DNA from 3 places in the Lactobacillus sp. ESL0684 genome. Region 1 is predicted to be linked to each of the others. Evidence: riboswitches for the same ligand, from Rfam matches in the RefSeq annotation. Region 1 holds a riboswitch; each other region holds the start of a gene.
What was found. Region 1 has a riboswitch for thiamine pyrophosphate ahead of OZX56_RS00455 (ABC transporter ATP-binding protein). Riboswitches for the same ligand answer to the same signal wherever they lie in the genome.

Region 1 (7,030 bases):
ATGGCTTTTTTGACAGATACCGGTTATGTTTCGCAAAAAGTTGAAGAGGTAATCACAGATGCTGATGCCTACTTAATGGAATTTAACTATGATGACATGATGCTGCGTAATGGGCCATATTCGTGGGAATTGAAGCAGCGGATTCTTTCAGATGTTGGTCATTTGTCCAATGAAGAAGCTGGAGAGGCTTTACGAGATGTTGTAAGCAATAAAACTAAGCAAATTTTTTTGGCTCATTTAAGTCAACATAATAATACTGCGCAGTTAGCTAAAGACAGTGCTGAAAAAATCTTGCTGTCCGGGGATACGAATTTACCCAGTGATGTTAAAATTAACTTGACTGATCCACAACAACCTACTAATTTAGTTGAAATTTAGCAGCATTGTTCATAATTTGTTCAAAATTTATTAGTATATTAGAAAGTATAGACAAAGGAGATAATTAATCATGAAAAATGGTCTTGTTAAAACAGCGGTAGTTGGCGTTGTTGCAGGGATCATTGGCGGCGGGGTTTCTTATGTTGCCATTGATCAAATTAATAATGCTAACTTAAATAATAACAGTGCCCAGACTAGTGTTACTTCTAATAGTGCTAAGCTCTCTAAAAAGAGTGCTAAAACTAGTGGTGCAATGACCCCAGCTTATAACAACGTTAAGGGTGCAGTTGTGTCTGTTATTAATATGAAGCGACAGGCAAATAATAAGAGTAATTCTTTGTTTGATCTATTTGGTGATGATGACGACAATAATAGTAACAGTCAGGGCAAAGGTAAGTTACAGACTTATAGTGAAGGTTCCGGCGTTATTTATATGAAGTCGGGCAAAAAAGGTTATATTGTAACTAATAATCACGTTGTCTCTGGTAGTGATAAGGTGCAAGTGATGCTGACCAATGGTAAGACTGTCAATGCCCGAATCGTTGGTACTGATGAAACAACCGACCTTGCTGTGCTAGCCATTGATGCTAGTTATGTAAGTCAAACAGCTGAATTTGGCGATTCTAAGAGCCTAGCTCCTGGACAAAATGTGATTGCGGTTGGTTCACCTTTAGGTAGTGAATACGCGTCTACGGTCACTCAAGGGATTATTTCAGCACCAGCACGTAACATTACTACGTCATCTGCTAATGAGCAGACGGTTATTCAAACTGATGCGGCAATTAATCCAGGGAATTCCGGTGGTGCTCTAGTCAACTCGGCTGGCCAAGTAATTGGAATTAACTCAATGAAGTTAGCCCAATCTAGTGATGGTACTTCAGTTGAAGGAATGGGCTTTGCGATTCCATCTAACGAAGTGGTTACGATTGTTAACCAGCTAGTTAAGAAGGGTAAAATTACGCGGCCACAATTAGGTGTTAAGGTAATTGCCCTAGAAGGAATTCCTGATAGCTACAAGAAGAGGCTCAATATAAAATCTGATTTGAAGAAGGGGATTTATGTTTCTTCAGTAACTAAGAGAGGTTCTGCTGCGGAAGCTGGGATTAAATCGGGTGATGTTATTACCAAGGTTGACAATAAATCTGTTTCAGATGTCGCTTCGTTACACAGCATCTTGTATAGTCATAAAGTCGGTGATACCGTCAATTTATCTGTTAATCGGGATGGAAAAATGCTGAATTTAAAGGTTAAGTTGCAGGCTAATTAAAGTTGCTAATATTCTTTATTTAAATAAAAAAAGGCTATGCTGGCTAGGTTTTATCCGCTAACATAGCTTTTTTATTAATAATTTTATTGCGAAACATCATTATGTTCGGAATTATAACTTGTCAAGTTTTTTAAAAGCAATAAAACGATGTTGATAACTGTGTATAACTTTGTGGATTGTGTATAACTTTGCCAAAAAGGCTGCTAGATAGCTGTGGATAATCTGTTGATTGTGTGTAGATTACAGGTACTATTTTTAGGAATAATTAGTCAAATATCCTAGTATAATAGCATTTATTGCCATACGTTTGTAAATTTGCGAATTAGAGATAATATGTGGGCAACTTTTTAACAAAAAAATTTTAAAAAATCTGCAATCACAAATTAGGTGGCGAACAGAAGTTTTGACTACAAAATGTAGATTTTGCTTTTACACAGTTGTGGAAAACTGGGGTGGAAACAATGCGAATTAGGGGATAAAATAGAAGTTATGAAGATTAAGATTGTATGTGTAGGTAAATTAAAAGAGAAGTATTTTCAGGCTGCCATTGCGGAATATTGCAAGCGTTTAAGTCGTTTTGCAAAAGTAGAACTAATACAAGTTGCAGATGAAAAGGCACCAGAAAAATACAGTTTAGCTCAGCAAGAACAGGTTAAAGCAATTGAGGGTAACCGAATTTTGAGTAAGATCCAGCCAAAAGACTATGTTTATGTAACTGCAATTAAGGGAAAAGAACGTAGTAGTGAGGAGTTTGCCCATGAATTGCAAGATTTGGCTACTTATGGACATTCAACGCTAACTTTTGTGATAGGTGGTAGTCTGGGGACTAGTCAGGCAGTGAATCAGCGTGCCGATAGTTTGCTCAGCTTTGGTAAGTTGACTATGCCGCACCAATTAATGAGGGTGGTCCTAATTGAACAGATTTATCGTGGTTTTATGATTAATAGTGGCAGTCCATATCATAAGTAATTGAATTACTGATGGTTAATTGCAAGTTGCTTAATCAAAAATTTGGTTGAACAATGAAGCTAGTGGAAGTATTATTAACAGATAAGTAAATACCAGTAGATATAATGTAATAATGATTGTGAAATATAAGTTTAAAAGAATAAAGGTGATTATATGGTAGATAAGTATTCTGACTTTGATTATGTTGGGTTGGCTAACAACTTGGCTGATGATATTTCTAATTGTGGTAATTTTGTTGTTTGGGCTTATTGGTATACAACTTATGATAAGCAAGAAGTATTTTTTGAATACTTTTATTTAGACAATCTTGAAGCTGCCATAACTAATCCGAAGTATCGTAGTGTAGCAGAAGTGGACCAACTGGTAATTGCAGAGTTACCACTATTTTTCCGAAAGAAGATGGAGGCTGTAGATTTATTGCAGATCTTTGTTAAGGAAAATAGAGAATGGGGACAAAAGCAGTCACGGGATTAAAAGGTTAATAACTAGCAAAAAGACAGCAGGAATTAAACTGTTGTCTTTTTGCTTATTTCAATGTAAAGAGGAAGAGGTTCGTTAAACAGAGTAAAAGTATACTCCATAACCAATCACTGCGTTTAACTGTGATTGGCGCAATTATAGAACGCTGACCGCCTTCGCGGTATCCATGTGATTCCATTCCTTGGGCCAAATTATCGGCTGAATTAAGGGCAACCAGAATGGCTTTAAAATAAAGTACTGGTGACCAAAAACTCAGATAAACACCGCGCATCATACCAGCAGTTCGGATTTGTTTAACCGCATGCTTCATTAAAGGGATAATATTAAGAGCAGCTAGCACACCATAAGCAAATTTGCTTGGCAGCTTAAAATTTTGTTCAAATGAACGTGCCAATGATTCAGCACTAGTATTGCAGCTAACACAGGCAATCGAGAGCGTATAAACATAAATTCGACTTGATAGGCTCAAAGCATTATTAAGATTTGGCTGGGTGGTAAACCAGTATAAAGTAGCAAAAACGGTGATAGCAGCAATTAATGGTGCAAGTAGCAAAGTTAGCAGTTTTTTTATCGTAGTGTGGTGAACTAACAAGTAACCAATACAAAATAAAATAATTAGTAAGTTAGTGGTTAGACTGACCTTGATGGAGATTTCGATAGAAATAATTAACGCTAAAATAAATTTGAAACTAGGATTCATGATTGACCTCACTTAGTAGAATAGCTCAAATGCTGATGTTGCAAGACTAGATGATAGTCGCACCAAGGGGCTAAGTTATGTAAATCATGACTGATAATTAAAAAGGTTTGGTGGCGAGCTTGCTGACTTTCTTGCATGAGCTGGACAACTTTTTTACTGGAGGCTTCATCTAATCCACTTAATGGTTCGTCAAATAGCAATACGTCTTGATTAGTTAGTAGCATTAAAAAGATTTGTAGTTTCTTTTGTTGACCTCCCGAAAGTGTGTAAACAACTTGATCTAGGTGCTGGTCTAAATCAAGATAGTTCAATGTTTGATTGATTTTTTCAGAGGTAAAGAATGGATTTAATCCTTGTTTTTTACTCAAAGCAATTTCGTCGGCAACTGTGACACTTAAGAATTGATCCGTGGCATTTTGAAAAACTTGTGCCACGTTAAGCAAGTATTTTCGAGCGCTTAACTTGCTAATCTCCTGATCATAATATGCAATACTGCCAATGTAAGGGATCATCTTGGTGAGTGCATTAAATAATGAAGTTTTACCAGTACCGTTAGCCCCAGTAATGAGAGTTGTTTTTCCAGCAGCAATTTTAAGCTCAGGTTGTTGTAATAGCAGTCGCTTGTGAGCAATTTGGACATTAGTTAAGGTGAAACAAGCAGCCTTGTTATTTGGGACAGCGAAGCAGTAGGAGGCAGCAGTCTGCCCCTGTGTCAACAGCTGGTCTTTTTCATGATCAGATAGTTTAGTGATTGTACCATTTTTGAATTGAAAGAGATAATCGCAAATGCCGGCATAATCGTTTAATAGGTGGTCACTAACAATAATAGTTTTACCCTGAGTTTGTAATTGTCCGAGCTTGTCAATTAGAAATCTGCGTGCTTCAGGATCACAACTGGCAAAAGGCTCGTCTAATAGAAAAAGGTCAAGGTCCATTGCGACCAAAACAGCGAGGGCAACCCGTTGTTGTTCACCGCCTGACATAGTATTAATCTTTTGATCAAGTAGCTGCTTAATTTGGGTAAATTCTACACCGTGAGCCAATCGCTGGGAATATTGTTCAGGAGAGACTTGTAAATTTTCAAGTGCAAAGATGATTTCTTCACGAGGTGTGGCCATAGTAAACTGTTCACCAGCGTGTTGAAACATCATGCCGGCTTGTAATCCATCAAGATCAACGTTTCCAGTAGTTTGACCAGCGTATTTAGGATACAAACCAGCAAGAATTTTTAAAATAGTTGATTTACCACAGCCAGTTGGTCCAATTAAAAGCGAAAATTTAGCTGTTGGGATTGTTAAATTAATTTGATTAAGAATTTTGGTATTTTGATTATATGAAAAACAGAGATTGTTAGTTGTGATTGACATTTTTTCACCAAATAAAAAGTCGTCAAGGAAAAACTCGACGACGCAAAAACGTTAATTTTCCCTTCGCTGGTATTAGCCATAGCAGGTTCAATGGGTATCTTCTCAGCCAAACGGCACCCCGATGTTGTTTGGCTAAATTGTACAAGAAAAAATGTCCTTTGTCTAGTTTTTCATCATTAAACTGCTTTTTTGTTATATAATTGAACTATGAAAATAAACTAAGATTAGGTGGTGAAATCATGGCAGTAGTTAAACTGGAACAATATTTACTCAGTATTTTGCATGCAACTACAGCAGATACCAATGAGTTACGGTTAAATTCAGGAAATAAAAATTTTGACCTATTTACAATTTTGCTTGAAAATCATAATACTGGTGTCCATCGTTATCAAGCAAGCAGCTATCAACTGCTTTATGTGGCAGCAGGTGAAATAAAAATTAAGGTCGATAACTATGAATATCGGCTCAAGCCGGGAAATATGCTTTTTTTGTTGAATAAGTGTGAATATGAGATACAACAGCAAACAAATAGTGGGGTATTGGTTAAACTAGAATTTAGTTTACAAAAGCTAGGGCAGTATTTCCCAGGAAATACTGGTTCGCGTACTGCGTCAGAGCGGGAAATTATCAAGCAGTTGGAACAGAAATTGGAACAACAGCGATTTTTATATCTTAAAAATACTGAATTATCAGAACCAGTTCAATTAATAAATAAAATAATTGATGAATATCTACAAGCAAATTTATTTGCTAAAGAAATTATTGCGGCCGAATTAAAATTGTTGTTGATTACTACTATCAGAAAGCAAGACTTGAACGCTGCACCAGCAACAACTATGGAATTTGCCGGAACAGAACTTGATCGCTATATTGATGCCAATTTTGCTGATATTACTTTAGCAGAAGCAGCCAAACATTTTGGCTTAAATCCTAATTATTTTTCAAGCCTAGTTAAACAAAAAACGGGGAAGAGTTTTGTCGAACATGTTGATGAGCGAAGGATGCAAGAAGCCCGTAATTTGCTAGCCCGACCAGATATCTCGGTTAAGGAAATTATCACTTTAGTGGGATATCAAGGAAAATCCTTTTTTTATAAGAAGTTTAATGAATATTATCATCAAACACCGGTTCAGATGAGGTCGGAGTTATTTAGACAAGCTAATATTAATTTAAAATAGAATAGTATCAATGGTGATTCGGTCAGAATCGCTATTTTTGTTGCACTAAAAAACCGATCAAAGAATAAGTTCTCTGGTCGGGCAGTGAAAAATTACATTTTTTCTAGTCGCTTAATTCGGTCTGCAGTTGCTGGATGGCTGTCAAATAAGTTTTTCTTATGTAATGGATTCTCAATATATAATCCACGACTGCTTGGATCAGCCTGTTGCATTGGCTCACTGTGTTCAATCTTAGTTAAAGCAGAAATTAGTCCCTGTGGATTTCGGGTTAGTTCAACTGATGAAGCATCGGCTAAATATTCGCGATTACGTGATAACGCCATTTGGGCCAGACTGGCACACAATGGACCGAGAATTAACACAAATAAAATTGCAATAATTTTAAATATTAAAACCGCCTTGTTGTCATCATGATCGTCATTGTCGCGATCATCATCAAACCACCAGATGTAACGACTAGCAATACCTGAAATATAGGAAATAACGCCCACTAAAACAGTAGCTACGGTTGAAAGGCGAATATCATAGTTTCGAATGTGTGAAACTTCATGACCTAGAACTCCCTCGAGCTCTTCACGATTCATCATGGTTAATAAACCTTGAGTGACTGCAATAGCGCTGTGCTCGGGATCACGACCAGTCGCAAAAGCATTAGGGCTAGGATCATTAATAATAAAAACTCGCGGCATTG
Region 2 (7,030 bases), 200 kb from region 1:
GTTTTTATTTACGCTTTTTTTATTGTATTGGCTTACGTTTGAAACTATTTACGGAGGTTTTCAAAGTGAAGTCAAAAAATAAGTGGTTAGCAGTCTTACTTGCCGGACTACTAAGTTTAGCAATTGGTTTGAACAGTAACATTAGTCAAACTGCAGCTAAAAAAGACGCTAATACCTTGAAGGTGGCCATGGAGGCAAATTACCAGCCTTACAACTGGACCCAAACCACCAAGGCTAATGGTGCAGTACCTATCAATGGTTCAAGTGCTTATGCTAACGGTTATGATGTCAAAATTGCAAAAATCATCGGTAAACAATTACACCGCAAAGTTGAAGTGGTTAAAACCGAATGGGACGGTCTTTTGCCCGCTTTAACTAGTGGTAAAGCTGACTTGATCATTGCCGGCATGAGTCCAACTCCACAACGTGAAAAAGCGATTAATTTTTCTAAGCCATATAAGCGCAGTACTTTCGTCGTAATTACTAAAGTCAACAGTAAATATGCTAACGCTAAAAGTTTAAACGACTTTAAAGGCGCCAAGTTAACGGCACAGCAAGGAACCTTCCACTACCAATTAATCAAACAATTAAAGGGTGCTAAAAGGCAACCAGCAATGCGTGACTTCGCAGCTATGCGGCAAAGTCTAATCTCTGGAACCATTGATGGCTATGTAGCAGAAGACACTGAATCGACCTCTTTCAAGCTAGTCGATCCTGATATTAAGGCAATCGCTGTTAGTAAAATGGCTGGTTTCCACGCAACTAAAGACGAATCAATTACTTCGATTGGGATTGCTAAGCCTAATAAAAAGCTGCTCAAAGACGTTAACCGCGTTTTAGCAACTATCCCAGAAGCTAAAAGAAACAAGTTGATGAATGAGGCCGTTAAACAGCAGCCTAAGAGTGATAAGTCTTCCAAGAAAGGGAAACACACAAACTGGTTCGTCTCCATGTGGCAAGAATACGGTGGCATGATTCTAAACGGAATTGGCATGACCTTGCTACTAGCTTCAGTCGGAACCATTGCTGGCTTCTTCATCGGTCTATTAGTTGGTATCATTAGAACTATCCCCACTCCAAAGTCACGACCAAAAAGATGGGGATTAAAATTTATTGACTGGCTACTTGCAGTCTATATCGAAATCTTTCGGGGTACTCCAATGATGGTGCAAGCTGCCGTTATCTACTATGGTATCGCCCAATTTTGGCACCTGAGCATTGACCGAACAGTTGCCGCATTAATTATTGTTTCTATTAATACTGGTGCCTACTTAGCTGAGATTATTCGCGGTGGGATTACTTCTACACCTGAGGGACAATTCGAAGCTGCTAGTGCACTGGGAATGACACACAACCAAAGAATGTGGCACATTATTTTACCGCAAGCAATCAAGAATTGTTTACCATCAATTACCAATGAATTTATCGTTAACATCAAGGATACCTCAGTCTTGAGTATCATTTCTGTTTCTGAGTTATTCTTCGTTGGTACCACAATTGCCAGTCAAACTTTCAAGTTCTTCCCAACTTACCTAACCATTTCAGCCATTTACCTAATCTTAACGTTCACAATTACCAGAATTTTCAACTTGATTGAAAAACGCTTGGCAGGAAGCAAGAACTATAATCTAATGGCTAATCAAGTGCAGGTCGGAACTAATAATGAAACAGAGGTCAAGAAATAATGACACAAGCAAACGAAACCATTTTAAGTTTAAAGCATATTAAGAAGTCTTTCGGCAATCATGAAGTGCTACGTGATATCTCCTTTGACATCAATAAAGGCGAAATCGCAACGATTATCGGCCCTTCCGGCGGTGGTAAATCAACTACCTTGCGGTGCATCAACTTACTAGAGGAGCCGAGTGCTGGTGAAATCGATTTTCACGGCAAAAATGTCCTAGCAGAAGACTATAATCGCAACATTTATCGGGCTAAAGTTGGCATGGTTTTCCAACAATTTGATTTATTTGAAAATAAAAATGTCTTAGCTAATTGCATGGTAGGTCAAGAGTTAGTCCTTAAAAGATCAAAAGAAGAGGCTAAGAAAATTGCCTTAGCTAATTTGGAAAAAGTCGGCATGGCAGAATACGTTGATGCTAGACCCAACCAATTATCCGGCGGTCAGCAACAACGAGTAGCCATCGCCCGAGCCATTTCCATGGATCCTGAGATTTTATTATTTGATGAGCCAACTTCTGCTCTTGATCCCGAGATGGTTGGCGAAGTTTTAAGTGTAATGAAGAACTTAGCCACAACAGGTTTAACGATGATTATCGTAACCCACGAAATGGCCTTTGCCCGCGACGTAGCCGATCAAGTCTTGTTCATCAGCGACGGTATCATCACAGAAGAAGGCAGCCCTGACCAGCTCTTTAATCATCCTCAAAATGACAAAACTACCAAGTTTTTGCGTAATTTCCAAAATAATTAAGCATCAAAAAAGCATCCTTATTGAATTAGGATGCTTTTTAAGTTAGCTAGATTTTTTGTTCAATGCGGTCAATCTTTACCTCAAGAATTTTTCTTAGCCAAGGAAATTTAGCTTTTAATTGGTCATAATGTTTGCCCTCAGCATAGAACTCACCTGTACCATAAATGTAAAAGCCAGCACCGGGGCCTGCTGTCCCCTCAACTTCCTTACTACCAACTGTAATTACTACATGATTATCTTCAGCAAAATCAGCTTCGATGCTATGCATTCCAGCTGCTGGTAAATATAGCTGGTTATCTTCCTGATCAATTGTAATGTATGACATCCAAGTATTAACGATTCCCGCTGGCTGGGCGTTAAGGGCAATAATCGTCGCCGGGCCCTCATGCTTCATTACTTCTAAAAATTTCTGATCCATTTGTAATCCCCTTTGCTTAATAAAAATGTATTCCTAGCTTAGTGCTAAATTTAACTACTTTCAATTTATTAGCTCCTGGCATGATCAGACTAATCTTATTTAAATGAGATTATTATTGTATTCTCTACCAAAAGCCGCTATAATGATGGCAACAACACGAGGGGTGCTGATAAGCTGAGATTAAACCCTTTGAACCTGTAAGTTAACACTTACGCTAGGAACGTGTCACTCTAATTGAGCTTTGGCACCCAACGTGCCAAGGCTTTTTATTATTACCGAATTTAACGGAGAGAAATATTATGCAATTAGAATTATTAGAGCAATTACGGGTAGCTAACCCAGTTATTTTAAATGAAAGCAACTTTGTAACCGTCCAAGACGTTGCCAATGGTTTAAATGCACTGGGAGCTTCACCAATTATGAGTAAAGAAATTAATGAGACTGCCGAAATGGTCAAGATGGCTAATGCAGTGCAGATCAACTTAGGTACTATGACGCAAACAGAACTTGCTCACATGCAAAAAATGGGACAATTGGCTGAGCAACAGCAAAAACCAATTGTACTGGATCCAGTTGCCGTTGGTGCCGTTAATTATCGTCTTGAAGCTGCAGAACAACTGCTAAAAGAATTTCAAGTAAATATTATCCGCGGCAATGCTGGCGAAATTGCCGCCTTGGGCAACTTTAATTGGCAAGCTAAGGGCATCGATGCCGGTTCTGGTACAGGAGACTTAGACGAAATCACCAAACAAGTTGCTCAAAAATATCACTGTGTAGTCATTACTAGCGGTGCCGTCGATACCATTAGTGACGGACAACAAGTCGCTCACGTTTATAATGGTAGCCCACTCTTCCAAGCCCACGTTGGTTCTGGTGACATGCTATCTAGCATTGTTGCAGCTTTTGCGGCGGTATGTGACAACCTCTTTGAAGCAGCCGAGACTGCTACACTAGTTTTTGCTGCCACGGGAGAATTACTAGTTAACCAACAACCCGATCTCGGACCCGGAACTTTTGGCATTAAATTAATTGATGCTTTAGCTAAAGTGCAGGTTCCCGACCTAGTAAAAATTGCTAAATTTGATTAAGAAAGGCAAATATTATGGTAGAAAAAATTAATTCATTTCCCCAAGTACTAACGATTGCAGGTACAGATTCAAGTGGCGGGGCAGGTGTTATGGCCGACTTAAAAACCTTTCAAATGCAGCAAGTTTTTGGCACCGCGGTAATTGTAGCCGTTACTGCTCAAAATACTTTAGGCGTACAAGCTACCCACCTCTTACCATTAGAAATGATTGACGCACAGTGTGCGGCCTTAGCTGATGATTTAGATATTCGCGCCTGCAAAACTGGTATGCTAGGCGATGCCGAACATGTTCACCAAGTTGCAGTAAACTTACAAAAATACGACTTCGGCCCAGTTACTGTTGATCCAGTAATGGTAGCCAAAGGCGGTGCCCAATTGCTCAGCGATGAAGCTGTTGAAACAGTCAAAAAAGAACTATTGCCATTAGCCACTCTAGTAACCCCTAACTTACCCGAAGCAGAAGTTTTAACTGGGATGAAAATCACTAGTGAACAACAATATCCTGATGTAGCCCATACTTTACAAGACATGGGCGTTAAGAACGTCATCATCAAGGGCGGTCACATGGACAATGAAGATGTGCGTGACTATACTTTGCTGGCAGACGGTACTAGCTTTTGGACTAGTAGCAAGCGCACCCATACCAAGCGCACTCACGGAACTGGTGATACCCTAGCTGCTGCCATTACTTCCCAGTTAGCCTTAGGCCAAGACCTAACTAATGCAATTAAAATAGCCAAGAAGTATGTCACAGCAACCATCGAGCACACGATCCAAGTAGGCCACGATCATGGCCCACTTAATCATTGGGCCAAGCAATTTTAGGAGTATTTCATGAAAAAGTTTAATTCTAACATTTTACAAGCCTATTTTATTTGTGGCAGTCAAGATATTCCACAAGGACAAAGTCTAATTAAGATAGTTGAAACGGCATTAAAATCCGGCATCACTGCCTTTCAGTTTCGTGATAAAGGTACTAATTCGACCTTAAAGGAAACTGATCGTTTACCAATGGCCCAACATTTGCATGAGCTTTGTCAGGCATATCAAGTACCATTCTTTATAGATGACGATCTTGCATTAGCTAAAAAAGTTAATGCAGAAGGAATTCATGTCGGTCAAAGTGATACTGCAATCGAGCAGGTAGTTGCTGAAGTAGCCGGGCAGATGCTAATCGGCTATTCTTGTTCCAACTCCACTCAAATTAAGCAAGCTAACCAAATTGCTGACATCGATTATTACGGTAGCGGCCCCATCTTTGCCACTAAATCCAAAAGTGATGCTGATCCAGAAATTGGCATTGCTGGTTTAGCCACGCTAGTCAATAAGAGTACCCGACCAATTGTGGCAATTGGCGGTATTAAAGAAACGGAGCTGCCTGCCATTGCCCAGACTGGTGCAGCTGGTGCAGCCGTTATTTCAATGATTGCCCAAAGTAATAATATTGCCAAAACTGTTGCCACAATGAACAATGCGCCTTGGCACAAGTAATGCAAAACATAAAAACTTCCAGTTGTTGATTACTTCTGGAAGTTTTTTTAATTAAACGAATTAATTTTTTCGATCTTCAATGATTCCAAAAATAATTTGTAAAATCAGGCTGACATTCCAATAAAAAATTGACATAGTAACTATTACTGTAAATGCTTCGACTTTGAAATTAGCATATAACAAAGCAAAGATAACAGCCACTATCAACACAATATTATCCAGCCACTTGAGTACACGCGCATCGGCTACGTTACCAACATATCGATCACGTTCATCATCTTCAAACTCATCTCTGTGGCCCTTTTTAATATCTTGGGCGTTAATATGATAGCCAAGGGCCATGAAGAAACCAAGCGCCGCTAAAATAAAATTTTTTAGCTGATGAGCCCAGCCATCACTAAAAAAGATGGCTGCTAGTTCGATTAAGCCCAGTAATAAAAAGAATACTTCGCAAATAGCACTTTTAATTAGTTTCTTCCTCATTTTTCTTCTCCCAAATAATCCTGTAAGCAAAAGAGTTCTTCAATGCTAAGCTTGAAAATACGAGCAAGTTTATATGCCAACACTAACGATGGCTTATATCTTTCTTTTTCAATCGAAATAATCGTCCGACTACTCACATTAACCTTTTCTGCCAATTCTTCTTGAGTTAGATTATGTTCTAATCGTAATTTTTTTACTAAATTTGGCATCGTTTCACCTTATTTAATCACATATATGAAGCTCACTTCATGCTATAAAAATCGAAATAAAAAGTCAAGTTATATAATGGGTTTTAAAAATTCAAAATTACTTTATTTAAGATTAAAAAAGTCCTGATAGCAATTAAACTACCAGGACTTTTTAGTCTAGAAACTTTTATTTAATTTTACTTAGAGCATCTTTAACGGCCGCTTTTAAGCCTCTTGTGGTGTTAGATGCACCAGAAACGGCATCAACATCAACCGTATTAGCTTTAACCATCGCTTGTGGCAATTCCTTGATCGCCTTAAGCCCGTAATCATCTGATTCCGCTTGTTTTAAGACTTCAACATTTTTGATATTCTTTTGCTGATCCACAGTTACGCGAACCACAATTTCATCACCCATACCTTGATCAGATTTGCCTAAGTATTGATTAGGACCAACAGCATACTTTTCTGATTTAAGATCTGAAGATAGTGGTTGATGACCAATATGCTGTTCATGATCTGCTGTTTCTGCAGAAATATCTTCAACATCATCTTTAGGATGAGCCGCATTTTGACCAGCAATCTTACCAAAGATTAAACAATCAGCTAAGTCAGAGCCACCTTGGTATAGATTAGCCATATTACTACCTAATTCTCCTGCACCATACAAGTGTGGAATCGGTTGATGATCAGGATCAAGTATCTCAGCCCGTGCGTTACGTCTTGGTCCAGCCTCAGACCAACCAATAGTTTGCACCAATGGCGTAGCATAATATGGACCAGTAGCAGAAAACTCTGTTAAAGTTTCAGGTGCGCGATGAAAGGCATAGTCAGTACCCTTTTGCGCAAAGAAGTTAAACTCATCAATAGTAGTTTGTAACTTTTCGGCAGTAACCCCCATTTTGTCGGCTAATTCCGCCACAGTATCA
Region 3 (7,030 bases), 560 kb from region 1:
CATATGGCTTATTTACAGCTATGTTTGCAGCAGCTGCTTCAGTTTGGGTGATTCACTTTTTTAAAGAGAAAAATTTAGTTATCAAAATGCCTGATGGTATGCCGCCAGCGGTTTCAAGTGCGTTTACTTCATTAATTCCAGCCTCTGTCTTAATTATTGCAGCGTGGCTAATTAAGGCTGGCTTACATTTTGATTTAAATCAGGCCTTACTTGATTTGTTGTCACCATTAGCACAGTTTGGTAAAGATAATTTGATTTCAGTGCTGGTACCGATCTTTTTTAATTCTTTATTTTGGTTATTTGGTGTGCATGGTGCAATCACTTCGACACCTGTTTATCCATTTTGGTATCAACATTTAAATGCTAATATGGCTGCCGTTACACATGGTGCAACTGCTGCAACAGTACCACACTTTATGACAGAACAATTATTACAATTCTTTGTTTATATTGGTGGTGCTGGTTCTATTTTGGCACTCTGTATCTTAATGGCGTTCTTTTCTAAATCTGAAATGGGCAAGGCCATGGGTAAAGTTGTTTTAATTCCAAGTATTTTCAACATTAGTGAACCAGTTATGTTTGGTATTCCAATTGTGCTTAATCCATATTTTGCGGCTCCATTTATTTTGGCACCAATGGCTGATGGATTGATTACTTGGGCAGCAACAGTAACAGGATTATTAAATAAAACTACGGCGATTGTTCCATGGGTTTTGCCAGGACCAATTGGAGCGTTCTTTGCGACTGGGTATGATTGGCGTGCAATTGTCGTCGGAATCATCAATATTTTGGTCTCGATGCTGATTTATTTGCCATTCTTTAAGATGTGGGACAGACATCAAATTAAGGTTGAAGCTGAAACTGAAGCCGAAGAAGTTGCAGCAGCTTAAATGAAATTTAGGAGGAATATATAATGAAAATTTTATTATCATGTAGTGGTGGAATGAGTTCTTCTCTGATTGCTCAGGGTTTGGAAAAAGAAGGAAAAAAACGCGGTCAGGAAGTTCAAGTTCACGCAACTGGTACAGAAAATGTTGCTGATGACTTGAATGCCAATGATTATGACGTTGTTCTGCTTGCTCCGCAATCAGTTTATCGTAAAAAAGTTGTTGAAGAAGAAGCAAATAATCATGATATTAATTTTGTGATGATTCCACGCAATATGTATAATCCTCTTGCTACTGGTAAATTACTTGATTTAGTCGAGGAAGAATTAAATAAATAGTTCTATTAAATACTAAAAACACTTCAACAAGTAATTTGGTGAAGTGTTTTTAACTTTAATGATTAAATTTTTTATAGGAGACAATCTATGACGATGAGAAATATCGGATTATCAATTTATCCGGATCACAGTAATGAACAAGAAGATGAGCAGTATCTTTTGTTAGGTGAAAAATATGGTTATACGCGAATTTTTATGAGTATGCTTGAAGCTAAAGATGTGGAAGCAACTAAGAAAAAGTTCCAACATATTATTAAGTTTGGTAATAAGCATGGTTTTAGTACTACACTTGATGTGTCGCCACGGATTTTTAAACAACTAGGTGCCTCATATACTGATCTTTCATTTTTTGAAGAATTAGGTGCTTCTGCCATCAGATTAGATGAGGGATTTGATGGGATGACTGAAGCCGCTTTGTCTTATAATCCTGAACATATGATTATAGAATTGAATATGAGTAATAACACCGGGTATTTAGATAATATTTTGAGTTACGAAGCAAACGAACCGTTTATTTACGGTTGTCATAACTTTTATCCACAAGTTGGTTGCGGTTTAGATGATGACTTCTTTATTGAATGTAGTAAAAACTTCAAAAAACATGGTATTCATACAGCAGCGTTTGTTTCTAGTCAATGCGGAACTCATGGTCCTTGGGATGTCAATGATGGTTTACCTACGCGGGAATCGGACCGGTATTTACCAGTTGAAGTTCAAGCTAAGTCCCTATTTATGAGTAATCTAATTGATGATGTCATCATTGGCAATTCGTATGCTAGTGAAGCTGAATTGCGCAGTCTTAGTGAATTAGATAGATATAAATTAACTCTTGACGTAGAAATGGTTAAGGATATTAGTGAAGTAGAACAAAAAATTTTATTAACTGAGAATCATTTTCGTCGCGGCGATAGTAATTCCTTAGTTGCACGTTCAACTCAACCACGAGTTAAATATCATGATGATAATCCAGCTCATGATAATGATAGTGAATTTGAAGTAGGGGACATTCTAATTTGTAATGATGATTTTGGTGTCTATAAGAATGAACTACAAGTAGTTTTACAACCACATAGTGATAAAAGAAAGAATAAGGTTGGGGCGATTAAGGCTGATGAATTATCACTACTAAAATATTTACGTCCTTGGACAAAATTTAATTTTGAGTCTAAGTAACCAAAGGAAAAATTAAATGTGGCAAACATTTTTATTAATTATTGGCTTGTTAATTATCTTTTTGCTTGCGAATAAAGTGGTTAGCCAAGTTTATCTTGCTGGACATAAAATTTATAGTGTTCTAGTAGGATTACTTAGCATTTTGTTATTAGCATTTGGAATCATTTATTGTAAGAATTCTATTGGTTTAACTTTGATAGGGGCAGTGTTTGTTTTTGGATGTATTGTTTTTTTAAACTCATTTGATCGCAATATTAAAACCTTTATGCACCGCAAGGATAAACAAGGTACCACTAAGGAAGATAAAGTATAATTTAATATAAAAGAGCTCGCTAAATTTCTTTTTGAAATATTTAGCGAGCTTTTTAGTTGGTAAAGTTGAAGTATTATTTAAAGGTAACTTTTGCGATGCGAACACACCAATCGCTACCATAGACATAACCAGAAGCATTAATAGTTAATGTACCGTTTTTTGGTTCTTGCATAAATGATAGCTTTTCTCCGTTGTCTAACCAGCTGATAGCTTTTATTTCTTTGAAGAAACCTTCAAAAGACCGCAAAGTATTTCCTTCTCCGCCCAGTACCACGTTGTCGTTACCGACGATTTCTAAGTCATGAATAAACAGATACTTATTTTTGTCATTGCCAAGTACCAAATCTTTTTGATTACCATTTGCTTGGACCCCGGCCTCAGGTCGGGTTTTATAGATAGCTTCACTGGCCATCTCTGTCCAATTACCTATTTGCTGCATGATAGCATGATTTATTTCAGGAATTTTGCCGCTACCAGTAAGTCCAATGTTGAGCAAAATATTGGCACCAATGCCGCGACAATGCACAATGTTTTCTATTAATTCTTTACCGGACTTAAAATCTAAATCATTTTTGGCAAATCCCCAGTGTTTGTTCATAGTAATTGAAGCTTCACCGGCTACATACTTATCATCAAAGCCGTGATTGACTTGGCTAGGTGTTTCTCGTTCGTAAGTTACAACGTCAATCTCTGAATTACTAATTTGGCCACGTTCTTTAAGACCGGTATTATTGATAATGATAGCTTCAGGTTGGTATTTGCGAATCATACCGTAAAGTCGTGAATGTTTCCAATTTGCGTCTTTTTTATCCCAATCACCATCAAACCAAAATCCGCCAATTGGTCCATAATTTTGACATAATATTTTGACTGAATTCAATAAGTAATCAAGGTAATCATTAAAGTTATTCTGATAAAGAGGCGAGTGCCAATCATAAGTTGCCATATAGAAAAATGGTTTAATATCATATTTATTACAGGCATTTACAAATTCTTTAATCAAATCACGGTGAGCTAAACTATGTATTGCGTCAAATGTTGATAAGCATTTAGTGTCGTATAAGAAGAAGCCTTCGTGATGCTTAGTAGTTAGGACGATATATTTGGCGCCCATCTGTTTAGCAGCAAGGACAATTTTATCAGCATCGAAATTGTCTGCCGCAAAGGAATTGATTAGTTTTTCGTATTCAACTTGATCATGTTGATGAATATATTCAGTCCATTCACCTTTAGCAAGCTGTGAATATAGCCCCCAATGAATAAACAAACCAATGCCCATGTTTTCGTAATTTTTAATTCTTGTTGGAATTTCAGTCATTTTTCCTTCTCCTTATCGTAATGAACTCACCTGTGGTATACTGTACGAAAAGATAGTATGTCACTAGGGGTGCTTAATAGCTGAGAAAAACCCTTGGAACCTGAACAGGATAATACCTGCGTTAGGGAAGTGTTTAATAATTAAGCATTATTGTACTCCTAGTTGACTTTTTTAAGAAGGGCTAGGAGTATTTTTATGTTTACCAGATCATCAAAATGGAATGTTAAATCAATAATTTTGATTGCCTTAATTGGTATTATTATGGGGGTAGTTTATACTTATGGCTTTAATTGGGCGTATAACCTGGTTAAAATGGCTTTACTGCCAACAGGTTTTGCCCCAGTGACAGATACAGTATTTGCTGGCCTATGGCTCATGGCGGCACCATTAGCAATGTATTTTGTCCCTACAAGTGGTTCCGGAACAATTGGTGAAACATTAGCTGCAGTTGTTGAAATGGCAATTGGGGGCCAGTGGGGACCCATTACAGTTATTTCTGGAATAGTTCAAGGAGCAACTAATGAGATTGGTTTTTTTCCTAAAAAAGAACGTTATCAAAAATTTTCTTGGACTAGTGTCTTGATTGGCGCTTTTTTTGCCGGACTGGGGTCATTTGTCCCAACTTACTTTTTATATGGTTGGAACAAATACAGTATGACTTTACAAATTACAATGTTCATTACTAACATGATTTCGGCTTTGGTATTTGATGGCGTTCTAGTTAAATTAATTACCAATCTTTTCGATAAGGCGTTAAAGCCAAAGATAATTTAAATATTATGCAAAAATTCGTTAATAAAAAAGTTGAGCGTAAAAACTCAACTTTTTTATTTTCGATTTAAGACAGCGTGTACTTTGGTTGTCAGCATGTCGATGGCGACATCATTTTCCCCACCTTCAGGAATAATGATATTGGCATAGCGTTTAGTTGGTTCAATAAACTGATGATACATCGGCTTAACGGTCTGCAAATATTGTTCAATTACTGAGTCGATTGAGCGTCCACGTTCTTTAATATCGCGTTCTAATCGGCGAATAAAGCGAATATCATCGTCTGTATCGACATAAACCTTAATATCCATCAGATCGCGAATATCTGCGCTAGCTAAAACTAAAATTCCTTCAAGAATAATGATATCTGCAGGTTCAATGTGAATGGTTTCTTTGCTTCTAGTATGATCTTTAAAGTTGTAGATTGGCATTTCGATTGCCTGATAGTTAAGCAAATCGTTGATCTGCTTTTTTAGTAGTGGGATATCGAAGGCATCAGGATGATCGTAGTTAATTTTCATGCGTTCAGCCATTGAAATATTAGCATTATCCTTGTAATACGAATCTTGAGTCATAATCAAGACGTGCTCATTTTCAGCCATTTGTTCAACTATTTTATGGGCAATAGTAGTTTTACCACTACCAGATCCACCAGTTATGCCAATCACGACAGGTTTTTCAATTTTAGACATCTAAGACGCTCCTTCTTTATCAATAATATTCTACTTTAGTTTGTATGATAGTTAAAGTAAAAATGTGCTGAAACCAAGATTAATCGGTAATTTAATTTATCAAAAATAGACTTTTTTATAAAAAAGCGTTGACATATTTTTTGAAAGCGATTACTATTATATCTGGTATTAAAAAAACAAAACTTATCTTTTAAATTTTATTTACATAGCTATTAAACTGTATAAATTTTTGAATATTCAATATTTTAAATATAAGTTTTATGAAAATAAGACCAAAGGAGTGAGGGAATATAACAGAATTTAGAGAGATATCTCCTAGTATACAAGTAGAAGAATATTTGCAGCATCTGGTTAGTTCCATTGATAAGCAAGAAGATTTACCAAGTCAAAGAGAAATTGCTGATAAGCTTGGAATTAGCAGAAGTGCTGTTCAACATGCTTTGCGTCACCTTCAAGACGAAGGTGTAGTGTCTGTTAAACAACGCTCAGGAATTGAAGTAAATAAAAAGATCGATATTAATATGCTGGGGATGCAGTCAATGACTGCCGAGTTAGGAAATCAAAATGTTAAGATAAAGCATTTGTCGACAAGCAGTGTTCAGGTCACCAAACAATTGCAAAACTTTTTTGGGTCAAAGACAAGTCAATTATTAAAGATAGAAAGAATTCACTGCAACAGGGATAAGCCTCTAAGTTATGAAATTACATACTTTAATAAAGCGGAATTTCCAGCTTTGGAAAAGGTGGATTTTACTAACTTATCACTTTATCAGATTTTATGTGATGAATATAATGCTGTACCAACATATGGTAAAGAGGATATCACGTGTATTTTAGCAGATGATAGGTTGGCTAAGGCGTTGCAAGTTAAAGACGGTGAGCCTCTTTATCAAATTGAAAGTTTTAATTATCAAGCTGATGATCGTCCACTTGAATGTACCAGGCAATATTTAATTGGTAAACAGTTTAAATACTATTTCACTGCTAATAATATTTTTGATTATCAGGAGGATTAAGATGCTATTTAAAAATGTTTATTTTGATCTTAATCACAAAATTGCCAATGGTTTTTATTCTCCAGGAAATAGTTTACCTAATGAAAATGAACTACAACAAATTTATGGTGTAAGTCGCACAACTATTCGTAAAGCAATTGATCAGTTAGTAAGTGAACAAAAGGTAGTTCGTAAAAAAGGAAGTGGTTTATTTGTAAGGCCTACTATTTCAAAGCAAAATATTCTGAATATGACGGGTATCATCAGACCAACTTATCTTGAATCATCAGATAAAGTTAAATTTAAGGATACTTATTTACGGTTAGTTGGCCCTTATTATGCAGATATATTAGGAATCTCAGCTAATGAATTACTGTATTACGTATCATTTAAAACATTATCAAGCCATGGAAAATCCTTTGAAAAATTATTATTGCCATTGGATAATTTCCCAGGTTTTGATCCAGCTTGTCTGAAGGTGACGCCCATCATTGAGGTCGTAAATTCAGGTAAATTTAATCTTGAAAATGTATATCAAGATTT

Region 2: linked by a shared signal. The riboswitch ahead of thiM (hydroxyethylthiazole kinase) and the one ahead of OZX56_RS00455 (ABC transporter ATP-binding protein) in region 1 are both predicted to bind thiamine pyrophosphate.
Region 3: linked by a shared signal. The riboswitch ahead of OZX56_RS06900 (ECF transporter S component) and the one ahead of OZX56_RS00455 (ABC transporter ATP-binding protein) in region 1 are both predicted to bind thiamine pyrophosphate.

What each region holds. Positions count from the first base shown of each region.
Region 1 is NZ_CP113941.1:90,605-97,634, forward strand. Features, by position in the region: gene OZX56_RS00430 (MBL fold metallo-hydrolase) at 1-378, shown strand, start outside; gene OZX56_RS00435 (trypsin-like peptidase domain-containing protein) at 449-1,645, shown strand; gene rlmH (23S rRNA (pseudouridine(1915)-N(3))-methyltransferase RlmH) at 2,135-2,614, shown strand; gene OZX56_RS00445 (hypothetical protein) at 2,768-3,088, shown strand; gene OZX56_RS00450 (energy-coupling factor transporter transmembrane component T) at 3,141-3,794, opposite strand; gene OZX56_RS00455 (ABC transporter ATP-binding protein) at 3,803-5,161, opposite strand; TPP riboswitch at 5,203-5,292, opposite strand; gene OZX56_RS00460 (helix-turn-helix transcriptional regulator) at 5,401-6,339, shown strand; gene htpX (zinc metalloprotease HtpX) at 6,432-7,030, opposite strand, start outside.
Region 2 is NZ_CP113941.1:1,776,661-1,783,690, forward strand. Features, by position in the region: gene OZX56_RS08680 (ABC transporter substrate-binding protein/permease) at 66-1,685, shown strand; gene OZX56_RS08685 (amino acid ABC transporter ATP-binding protein) at 1,685-2,434, shown strand; gene OZX56_RS08690 (pyridoxamine 5'-phosphate oxidase family protein) at 2,481-2,852, opposite strand; TPP riboswitch at 3,002-3,090, shown strand; gene thiM (hydroxyethylthiazole kinase) at 3,152-3,940, shown strand; gene thiD (bifunctional hydroxymethylpyrimidine kinase/phosphomethylpyrimidine kinase) at 3,955-4,764, shown strand; gene thiE (thiamine phosphate synthase) at 4,774-5,430, shown strand; gene OZX56_RS08710 (hypothetical protein) at 5,491-5,913, opposite strand; gene OZX56_RS08715 (helix-turn-helix transcriptional regulator) at 5,910-6,122, opposite strand; gene OZX56_RS08720 (FAD-binding protein) at 6,289-7,030, opposite strand, start outside.
Region 3 is NZ_CP113941.1:1,418,986-1,426,015, reverse strand. Features, by position in the region: gene OZX56_RS06925 (PTS transporter subunit EIIC) at 1-890, shown strand, start outside; gene OZX56_RS06920 (PTS fructose transporter subunit IIA) at 914-1,225, shown strand; gene OZX56_RS06915 (MupG family TIM beta-alpha barrel fold protein) at 1,313-2,398, shown strand; gene OZX56_RS06910 (hypothetical protein) at 2,415-2,711, shown strand; gene OZX56_RS06905 (alpha-L-fucosidase) at 2,785-4,029, opposite strand; TPP riboswitch at 4,085-4,174, shown strand; gene OZX56_RS06900 (ECF transporter S component) at 4,225-4,803, shown strand; gene udk (uridine kinase) at 4,857-5,492, opposite strand; gene OZX56_RS06890 (GntR family transcriptional regulator) at 5,831-6,508, shown strand; gene OZX56_RS06885 (GntR family transcriptional regulator) at 6,510-7,030, shown strand, end outside.